DNA from 3 places in the Streptomyces sp. NPDC020996 genome. Region 3 is predicted to be linked to each of the others. Evidence: riboswitches for the same ligand, from Rfam matches in the RefSeq annotation. Region 3 holds a riboswitch; each other region holds the start of a gene.
What was found. A riboswitch is a leader RNA that binds a small molecule or an ion and turns the genes downstream of it on or off. The one in region 3 is predicted to bind thiamine pyrophosphate.
Positions count from the first base shown of each region.

Region 1: another riboswitch for thiamine pyrophosphate. It lies ahead of thiC (phosphomethylpyrimidine synthase ThiC); the one in region 3 lies ahead of AB0G63_RS15275 (thiamine ABC transporter substrate-binding protein).
Region 2: another riboswitch for thiamine pyrophosphate. It lies ahead of thiO (glycine oxidase ThiO); the one in region 3 lies ahead of AB0G63_RS15275 (thiamine ABC transporter substrate-binding protein).

Region 1 is NZ_JBFADM010000038.1:2-3,268, reverse strand. Features, by position in the region: gene AB0G63_RS24255 (YibE/F family protein) at 1-1,082, opposite strand, end outside; TPP riboswitch at 1,155-1,344, shown strand; gene thiC (phosphomethylpyrimidine synthase ThiC) at 1,337-3,133, shown strand.
Region 2 is NZ_JBFADM010000005.1:199,483-202,749, forward strand. Features, by position in the region: gene AB0G63_RS06140 (FAD-dependent oxidoreductase) at 1-1,035, opposite strand, end outside; gene AB0G63_RS06145 (hypothetical protein) at 1,064-1,417, opposite strand; TPP riboswitch at 1,470-1,581, shown strand; gene thiO (glycine oxidase ThiO) at 1,579-2,733, shown strand; gene thiS (sulfur carrier protein ThiS) at 2,730-2,930, shown strand; gene AB0G63_RS06160 (thiazole synthase) at 2,934-3,267, shown strand, end outside.
Region 3 is NZ_JBFADM010000017.1:111,675-114,941, reverse strand. Features, by position in the region: gene AB0G63_RS15280 (iron ABC transporter permease) at 1-838, opposite strand, end outside; gene AB0G63_RS15275 (thiamine ABC transporter substrate-binding protein) at 901-2,010, opposite strand; TPP riboswitch at 2,091-2,198, opposite strand; gene rlmN (23S rRNA (adenine(2503)-C(2))-methyltransferase RlmN) at 2,233-3,267, opposite strand, start outside.

The sequences.
Region 1 (3,267 bases), on a different contig from region 3:
AGACCGCTCATGTCGATCGACGGATACAGGCCGTGGATCAGACCGGTGTTGTCGTCCGTGTTGCCGGTGAGCGCGGCCCACCCGATGAACACCGAACCCAGGACGCCGATCAGCAGCAGCGAGAGCAGTGTGCCCAGGACCGCCACGGACGTACGGGCCGACAGGCCGTGGCACATGTACAGGGCGATCAGCATGATGGCGCTGGACCCGACCACCGCCACGACCAGCGGATTCGAGCCCTCCAGGATCGCCGGAAGGATGAAGAGGGTCAGCACCAGGAAGCTCACGGCCAGCGCGATCAGCGCCATGACGCCCCGCATCCGGCCCACCACCACGACGGCCAGCGCGAAGACGCCGGCGAGCAGGGCCATGGGGAACCCGCGGTCGACGTCGGTGACCGCGTACTGCAGTTCCCTGGGCGCCGAGGGCTCGTAGGCGACCACGACCTTCTGCCCCTGCTGCAGTTGCCGCGACTGGTCAGGCTGCACGATCTCGGTGAACGTCCGGCCCGTGTCCTTGCCGGTGTCGACGCGGATGGTGGCCTTGTGGCAGGTGCCGTTCGCCTGCTGCTGAGCCGAGGAGCCCTCGGCGGTCGACGTGTCGCCGGTCGGCGTGCTGCCCGAGGCGTTCACCGACTTGCAGCTCACGCTCACCAGCTTGACGACCGTCGCCTGCTGGGTCTGCCGGTCGAAGCCGACGCCGGTGCGTTCGTGCGACGGTGCGCCGCCGGGCCACAGCACCGCGAGCCCGACCAGCACGGCCGCGGCGAAGGGGATCAGGATCGCGGTGATGACCTTGCGCAGGTGCCGGGAGACGGGCGCGGCGGGGCCGTGGCTGTGCGAGTGACCGTGTCCGCCTCCGACCCCTGACCCGTGGCCGTACCCCTGCCCCTGCCTCTGCCCCTGATCGTGCCCATGCCCATGCCCATGCCCATGACCGTGATCTTGGCCGTGGCCCTGATCGGGGCCGTCTCCACGGCCATGACCGCCGTCGTGTCGATGCGGCGGATCGGGTGACGGACCGGGTGGCGGACCAGGTGGCGGATCGGGGGGCGGAAACGGGTACTGCGGTGTCGTGGTCACCGCCCGATCATCGCAAGGACGGCAGGAGGCCTCTGTTCACCGCGCCCGAGTTGACGCTAGCGTGGAGTCACCTTTTGTACACGCGGGAGCTCGGAGCACCGGGCTGAGAGGGCGCTGACCTCCGTCCCAGCGATGTTTCACGTGGAACGTCACCGGAGTCGAGTGATGTTGCACACGGAACGTCGACCGACGGAAACCGCTGCGTCGACCGCCGAACCTGTTACCGGGTAATGCCGGCGTAGGGAGTAGGTCTCATGACCAGCAAGGACGCACGCACGCCTGCCTCCGACCAGATCGACGGGGAGGCCGGGACATCCATCGGCTGGCACAAGGCGTACGTCGAGGGCTCGCGCCCCGATCTGCGGGTGCCGGTCCGTCAGGTGCATCTCACCAACGGGCAGTCGGTCACGCTGTACGACACATCGGGCCCGTACACCGATCCGCTCGTCGACACCGACGTCCGCAGGGGCCTGCCGCCGCTGCGGGAGAGCTGGATCGTCGCCCGTGGCGACACGGAGGAGTACACGGGCCGCCCCGTACGCCCCGAGGACGACGGGATCAAGCACACCTCGCCGCGCGGCGGACTGCGCAATCTCGACGCCGTCTTCCCGGGGCGGCCGCGCCAGCCGCGCCGCGGCCGGGACGGCAAGGCGGTCACCCAGCTCGCGTACGCGCGCCGGGGCGAGATCACGCCGGAGATGGAGTACGTGGCGATCCGGGAGAACGTCTCCGCCGAGGTGGTCCGTGAGGAGATCGCCGCGGGGCGCGCGGTGCTGCCCGCGAACGTCAACCACCCGGAGATCGAGCCGATGATCATCGGCAAGCGGTTCCTGGTGAAGGTCAACGCCAACATCGGCAATTCCGCGGTCACCTCCTCCATCGAGGAGGAGGTCGAGAAGATGACCTGGGCGACCCGCTGGGGCGCCGACACGGTCATGGACCTCTCCACCGGCCGCAACATCCACACCACCCGCGAGTGGGTGCTGCGCAACTCCCCCGTCCCCATCGGCACGGTGCCGCTGTACCAGGCCCTGGAGAAGGTCGACGGCAAGGCCGAGGAACTGACCTGGGAGATCTACAAGGACACCGTCATCGAGCAGGCCGAGCAGGGCGTCGACTACATGACGGTCCACGCGGGTGTGCGCCTGCCGTACGTGCCGCTGACGGCGAACCGCAAGACCGGCATCGTCTCGCGCGGCGGCTCGATCATGGCCGCGTGGTGCCTCGCGCACCACAAGGAGAGCTTCCTGTACGAGAACTTCGAGGAACTCTGCGAGATCCTCGCCGCCTATGACGTCACGTACTCGCTGGGTGACGGCCTCCGGCCGGGCTCGATCGCGGACGCCAACGACGAGGCGCAGTTCGCGGAGTTGCGCACGCTCGGGGAACTCAACCGGATCGCGAAGCGCTTCCACGTCCAGACCATGATCGAGGGCCCGGGACACGTCCCGATGCACAAGATCAAGGAGAACATCGACCTCCAGCAGGAGATCTGCGACGAAGCCCCCTTCTACACGCTCGGCCCGCTGACCACGGACATCGCGCCGGCCTACGACCACATCACCTCCGGCATCGGCGCCGCGATGATCGCCTGGTGGGGCACGGCCATGCTCTGCTACGTCACCCCCAAGGAACACCTGGGCCTGCCCAACCGTGACGACGTCAAGACGGGCGTCATCACCTACAAGATCGCCGCCCACGCGGCCGACCTCGCCAAGGGGCACCCGGGTGCGCAGGAGTGGGACGACGCGCTGTCCGACGCCCGCTTCGAGTTCCGGTGGGAGGACCAGTTCAACCTCGCCCTCGATCCGGACACGGCAAGGGAGTTCCACGACGAGACCCTGCCTGCGGAGCCCGCCAAGACCGCCCACTTCTGCTCGATGTGCGGGCCGAAGTTCTGCTCGATGAAGATCAGCCAGAGCATCGCGGAGCGGTTCGGCGGTGACGTGGCCGAGGGGGCGTCGCCCGAGGAGGTCGCTGAGGGGATGCTGCAGAAGTCGAAGGAGTTCGCGGCGAACGGGAACCGGGTGTACCTGCCGATCGCCGACTGACCCGCGGGCGCACGCAACCGCTGCGTGACCGGTCGTTGTGGTCGTTGTGGTCGTGGGGGGCGCCGGTGGGAGGGCGGGGCGCCCCCACCCCCCCGCGGGCGGCCCGGGGCGCCCCGGGCCGAGAGGGGGCCCCG
Region 2 (3,267 bases), on a different contig from region 3:
CGTGTCGGCGCCCGCGTGGTGGCCGGCGTACTGCACGAACCGGCCGAACTGCTCGGACCAGAAGTACGGCACCGGGTCGTAGACGGCGGGCTCCTCCCCGATGATGTTCGCGGCCACGGTGCGCGGGCCCTGCAGGGCGTTGTCCCAGTGGTGCACCAGCAGGCGCTCCCCGTACCTGCGGGAGGGGAAGGAAGCGCAGTCGCCGACCGCGTAGACGTCCGGCGCCGAGGTGCGCAGACCGTCGTCGGCGACGACCTCGCCGTGCGCGCCGAGCACGATGCCGGAGCCGGCCAGCCAGCGGGTGGCGGGGCGCGCGCCGATGCCGACCACGACGGCGCCCGCGGGCAGCCGGGTGCCGTCCTCGAGGACGACCTCGCCCGGCTCGACACGCGCCACGCGCGCGTGGGTGCGCAGCACGGCGCCCGCGTCGGCGTACCAGGACGCCATCGGGGCGGCCACCTCGGCGGGCAGCGCGCCCGCGAGCGGCCGGTCGGCGGCCTCCACGACGGTCACCGCGCAGCCCGCCTCGCGCGCCGCCGTGGCGAACTCCGCGCCGATCCAGCCCGCGCCGACGACCACCACGTCGTGCTGCCGGGCGAGCACCGGCCGCAGCCGCTCGGCGTCGTCCAGGGTGCGCAGCAGATGGACGCCGGGCACGCCCTCGGCCTGCGGCAGCAGCACCGGCTCGGCACCGGTCGCGAGGACCAGCACGTCGTACGGCACCGGCCCCTCGGCAGTGTCCAGTTCGTGGTCGCCGACCCGGACGCCCAGCACCTCGCGCCCGAGCCGCAGTTCGATCCCGAGCGCCTCGAAGTCGACGTCGAAGGCGGACCCCTCGGCCTTGCCGAGCAGGACTGCCTTGGACAACGGCGGCCGGTCGTAAGGCTGGTGGGGCTCGGCGCCGATGAGGGTCACCGGCCCGGCGAAGCCCTGCTCGCGTAGGGCGACCGCGGTCTGCACACCGGCCATGCCCGCACCGGCCACGACGACTCGCCGCTGCGGGGGCGTCTGCCGTTCCTGCGTCTGCTCGCTCACCTGATCACCATAGACACCTGACGTCACGTCAGTCGCGGATCCCGTCAGTGACCTGCTCCACAACACTGGTGCCGCCGCCCGGCCGGGACTCCCACTCCCACGTCTCCTCCAGGCGCACCCGGCCGTCCGGCAGCTCCACGACCGTCGACACGCAGTGCCCGGAGGACGTCGTGCCGTCGTTCCTCAGCTGCACGTAGCGGAAGTCGAGCCGGTCACCTTCCCGGGTACCCACCAGACGGCCGCGTACGACGTCGCCGCCCGCGTACTCGGCCCAGATCGCGCCGTCGGCCTCGTGGTAGGTGAAGCGGGTCCGGGTGCCCACCTGGCCGGGGGCCTGGTCGGCGACCGGGGCGAGGACGAGGCCGTCCAGCGAGCGCGGCATGGGGAAGGCTCCCTTACGACGGCGACGGGGCGCGGGCTAGGGTGGCCACCGTACAAGCACTCGCGGGAGCCCGGACGCACCGGGCTGAGAGGGAGGCTGGCGGCCTCCGACCGTACGAACCTGATCCGGGTCATGCCGGCGAAGGGAGGGGCTGGACGCCCATGCCGTCACGTACGTCAGACGTCCTCGTCGTCGGGGGCGGGATCATCGGCCTGGTCACGGCCTGGCGCGCCGCGCAGCGCGGCTTCGCCACCGCCGTGGTGGACCCGGAACCGGGCGGCGGGGCCGCCCAGGTGGCGGCCGGCATGCTGGCCGCGGTCACCGAACTGCACCACGGCGAGCAGACCCTGCTCGGCCTCAACCTCGCCTCGGCCCGCCGCTACCCGGACTTCGCGGCCGAGCTCGCCGACCTCACGGGCCACGACCTCGGCTACCGCCGGTGCGGCACGCTCGCCGTCGCGCTGGACGCCGACGACCGCGCCCACCTGCGCGAACTGCACGCCCTGCAGCAGCAGTCCGGCCTGGGGTCGGAATGGCTGTCGGGGCGCGAGTGCCGGCGTCTGGAGCCGATGCTCGCGCCGGGCGTGCGCGGCGGCCTCCGGGTCGACGGCGACCACCAGATCGACCCGCGGCGGCTGACCCGCGCGCTGGTGGCCGCCTGCGAGCTGGCCGGCGTGGTCTTCCACCGGGTGTGGGCCGAACGGCTCGACCGCGCCGGGGACCGGGCCGTCGGCGTCACCGCGGCGGACGGCACCGCGCTGGCCGCGGACCGGGTGGTGCTGGCCGCCGGCAGCCTCAGCGGACGGCTCGCGGGCGTCCCGGACGACGTGCTGCCGCCGGTGCGGCCGGTCAAGGGGCAGGTGCTGCGGCTGAGCGTGCCGCAGCGGTACGCGCCCTTCCTCAGCCGTACCGTCCGGGCCATGGTGCGCGGCAGCCACGTCTACCTGGTGCCGCGCGAGAACGGCGAGCTGGTGGTCGGCGCGACCAGCGAGGAACTGGGCTGGGACACCACGGTCACCGCGGGCGGGGTGTACGAGCTGCTGCGCGACGCCCACGAGCTGGTCCCCGGCATCACCGAGCTGCCGCTGACCGAGACCCGGGCCGGGCTGCGCCCCGGCTCCCCCGACAACGCGCCGCTGCTCGGCCCGAGCGGGCTGCCCGGGCTGCTGCTGGCCACCGGGCACCACCGCAACGGCGTGCTGCTCGCACCGGTCACCGGCGACGCCATGGCGCACGTCCTGACCACCGGCGAACTCCCCGAGGAGGCACGCCCCTTCACCCCGCGGCGGTTCGCCCGCACGGAGCAGCCGGCATGAACATCTCCGTCAACGGCGAGCCCCGCGAGATCGCTCCCGGAACCGCTCTCGACACCGTGGTCAGGGCGCTCACCCCGGCGTCCTCCGGGGTGGCCGCCGCCCTCAACGAAACCGTCGTCCCGCGCGCGCAGTGGCCCTCGACCCCCCTCGCCGAGGGGGACCGCGTCGAGGTCCTCACCGCCGTCCAAGGAGGCTGACCCATGGCCGACGACCCCTTCGTCCTCGGCGGCACGTCCTTCACGTCCCGCCTGATCATGGGCACCGGCGGCGCCCCCAGCCTGGAGGTGCTGGAGAGCGCCCTGGTGGCGTCCGGCACGGAGCTGACGACGGTCGCCATGCGGCGCGTGGACCCCTCGGTGCACGGCTCGGTGCTGTCCGTGCTCACCCGGCTGGGCATCCGGGTGCTGCCGAACACGGCGGGCTGCTTCACCGCCCGGGAGGCCGTCCTCACCGCCCGCCTCGCGCGCGAGGCGCTCGGCACCGGCCTGGTCAAGCTGGAGGTCATCGCCGACGAGCGCACCCTGCTGCCCGACC
Region 3 (3,267 bases):
CGGCCAGCAGCGCCCACTGCCCGGCGCCGCGCGGCCGCCGCGCGGTCACGGCGGCGTCCACCAGCCGCAGCGCGGTCTCCCGCCGCCGTACGGTCCAGGCGTGCACGGCGAGGATCGCGCCCACCGTCGCGAACTGGACGATGGTGAGGACGGCGGCCGTCGGCAGGTCGAAGATCTCGGACGTCTGCCGGTAGATCTCCACTTCGAGGGTGGAGAAGGCCGGGCCGCCCAGGATCTGCACCACGCCGAAGGAGGTGAAGGTGAACAGGAACACCATCAGCGCGGCGGCGGCCACCGCGGGCGCCAGCGCCGGCAGGGTGACCCGCCGCCAGGCCGCGAACGGGGAGGCGCCGAGCACCCGCGCCGCCTCCTCCTGCCGGGGGTCGAGCTGGGCCCACAGCCCGCCCACCGTGCGGACGACGACCGCGTAGTTGAAGAAGACGTGCGCGAGCAGGATGGCCCACACGGTGGTGTCCAGCCGCACGCCCCACCAAGCGTCGAGCAGTCCGCCGCGTCCGACGAGCGCGAGGAACGCCGTGCCGACGACGACCGTCGGCAGCACGAACGGCACCGTCACCACGGCCCGCAGCACCTGCTTGCCGGGGAAGTCGAGCCGGGCGAAGACGTAGGCGCCGGGGAGCGCGACCGCCAGCGTCAGCGCGGTGGAGGCGCACGCCTGCCAGGTGGTGAACCACAGCACGTGCCGGATGCCGTCCTGCCCGAGCACGTCCGCGATCCGGCCGAGGTGCCACACCCCGTCCGTCTTCAGCCCGCGGGCGACGATCGCGGCGACGGGGTAGGCGAAGAACAGCGCGAAGAACGCGGCCGGCCCGGCCATCAGCGCGAGCCGCGCCGCGTTCCCCGCACGGGTGCGGCGGACCGCTGCCTCGGAGCGGACCGCTACTTCAGTACGAGCGACGTCCACGACTTGACCCACTGGTCACGGTCGGCGGCGATCTTGCCGGGGGCCAGGGTCTGCGGGTCCGCGGCCGGCTTGCCGTACTCGGCGAACTCCGGCGGCACCTGCGCGCCCTCGCGCACCGGGTAGACGAACATGTTCAGCGGCATGTCCTGCTGGAACTTCTCGGTGAGCAGGAAGTCGATGAGGGCCTTGCCGCCCGCGGCGTTCCGCGCGTTGCTCAGCAGCCCCGCGTACTCGGTCTGCCGGAAGCAGGTCCCGTACGACACCCCGGTCGGCGCGGTCGTCGGCTTCGGGTCGGCGAAGACGACCTCGGCGGGCGGCGAGGAGGCGTACGACACGACGAGCGGACGGTCGCCGCCCGCCTTCCGGCCGCCGGCGGAACCGGAGAACTCCTCGTTGTAGGCCTGCTCCCAGCCGTCGACGACCTTCACGCCGTTGGCCTTGAGCTTCTTCCAGTAGCCCTGCCAGCCTCCCCCACTCTCGGCTGCGCTCGAGCGGGAGGTACCCCCGTCGCCGTACTTCGCGGCGGTGCCGAGCAGGAAGCCGAGGCCGGGCGAGGAGGTGGCGGCGTTCTCGGTGACCAGGAGGTTCTTGTACGCGGGCTTGACCAGGTCGCCGAACGACGCCGGCGGGGCCAGCTTGTGCTTGCTGAAGTACGCCTTGTCGTAGTTGACGCAGATGTCGCCGTAGTCGACCGGCGTGACCCGGTGCTTGTCCTGGTCGACCCGGTGCTCGGGCAGGACCTGGTCGGAGCCCTTGGCCCGGTACGGCTGGAACAGCCCGTTGTCGAGGGCCCGGGAGAGCAGGGTGTTGTCCACGCCGAAGAAGACGTCGCCCTGCGGGTTGTCCTTGGTCAGGATGGCCTTGTTGACGGCCTGGCCGGCGTCGCCGTCCTTGAGGACCTTGACCTTGTAGCCGGAGGACTTCTCGAAGTCCTTGAGCACGCTCTTGGAGACGGCCCACGAGTCATGGCTGACGAGGGTGACGGTCCTGGAGTCCGTCGCGCCGGAGCCGCCGGACGATCCGCACGCCGACAACGCGACGAGACCGAGCCCGGCGGCGACGGCCACGAGGGTCTTGTGGTGCACTGGATTCCTCCTGGGGTTGACCAGGAAGAGACGCGGCCCTGCCCGGGACCCGTGAGGGGTGCCCGGGCAGGGCGCAACAGCTTGAGTGGTGACCGAACTTCCTACCCAGAATGACCTGGGCGAGGTTCAGAGGGTCTGCGGCCCGGTTGCCGCACTCTCAGCGCTGTGGCGCTCCCCTGTCGGAATATGAAGATGTTCTTACGAGTCCTTACGGGGGTCAGACTACCGTTCGGTGGCGGCCAGCTGACCGCACGCCCCGTCGATCTCCTGCCCGCGGGTGTCCCGGATGGTCACCGGCACCCCGTGCGCCGCGATGGCCTCGACGAACGCCTTCTCGTCCGCGGGCCGGGAGGCGGTCCACTTCGAGCCCGGCGTCGGGTTGAGCGGGATCAGGTTGACGTGCACCGGCCTGCCCTTGAGCAGCCGCCCGAGCCGGTCGCCGCGCCAGGCCTGGTCGTTGATGTCGCGGATCAGCGCGTACTCGATGGACAGCCGGCGCCCCGACTTCTCCGCGTACTCGAACCCGGCGTCGAGCACCTCGCGCACCTTCCACCGCGTGTTGACGGGGACGAGGGTGTCGCGCAGTTCGTCGTCGGGGGCGTGCAGCGAGATCGCGAGGCGGCACTTGAAGCCCTCGTCGGCGAACCGGTGGATGGCGGGCACCAGACCGACCGTGGAGACGGTGATCCCGCGCTGCGACAGTCCTAGCCCGTCCGGGGCGGGGTCGGTGAGCGCCCGGATCGCCTGGACGACCCGCTTGTAGTTGGCGAGGGGCTCGCCCATGCCCATGAAGACGATGTTGGACAGCCGCGCCGGCCCGCCGGGGACCTCCCCGTCCCTGAGCGCCCGCATCCCGTCGACGATCTGGTGCACGATCTCGGCGGTCGACAGGTTCCGGTCCAGCCCCGCCTGCCCGGTCGCGCAGAACGGGCAGTTCATCCCGCACCCCGCCTGCGAGCTGATGCACATGGTCACCCGGTCCGGGTAGCGCATCAGCACCGACTCCACGAGCGTGCCGTCGAACAGCCGCCACAGCGTCTTCCGGGTGGTGCCCTGGTCGGTCGACAGATGCCGGACCACGGTCATCAGCTCGGGAAGCAGCGCCTCCCGCAGCCTGTCCCGCGACCCCGCGGGGATGTCGGTCCACTCGGCCGGATCGTGCGCGTACCGCGCGAAGTAGTGCTGCGAGAGCTGCTTGGCGCGAAACGGCTTCTCCCCGATCTCGGCCACCGCCTCCTTGCGCTCGGCAGGCGTGAG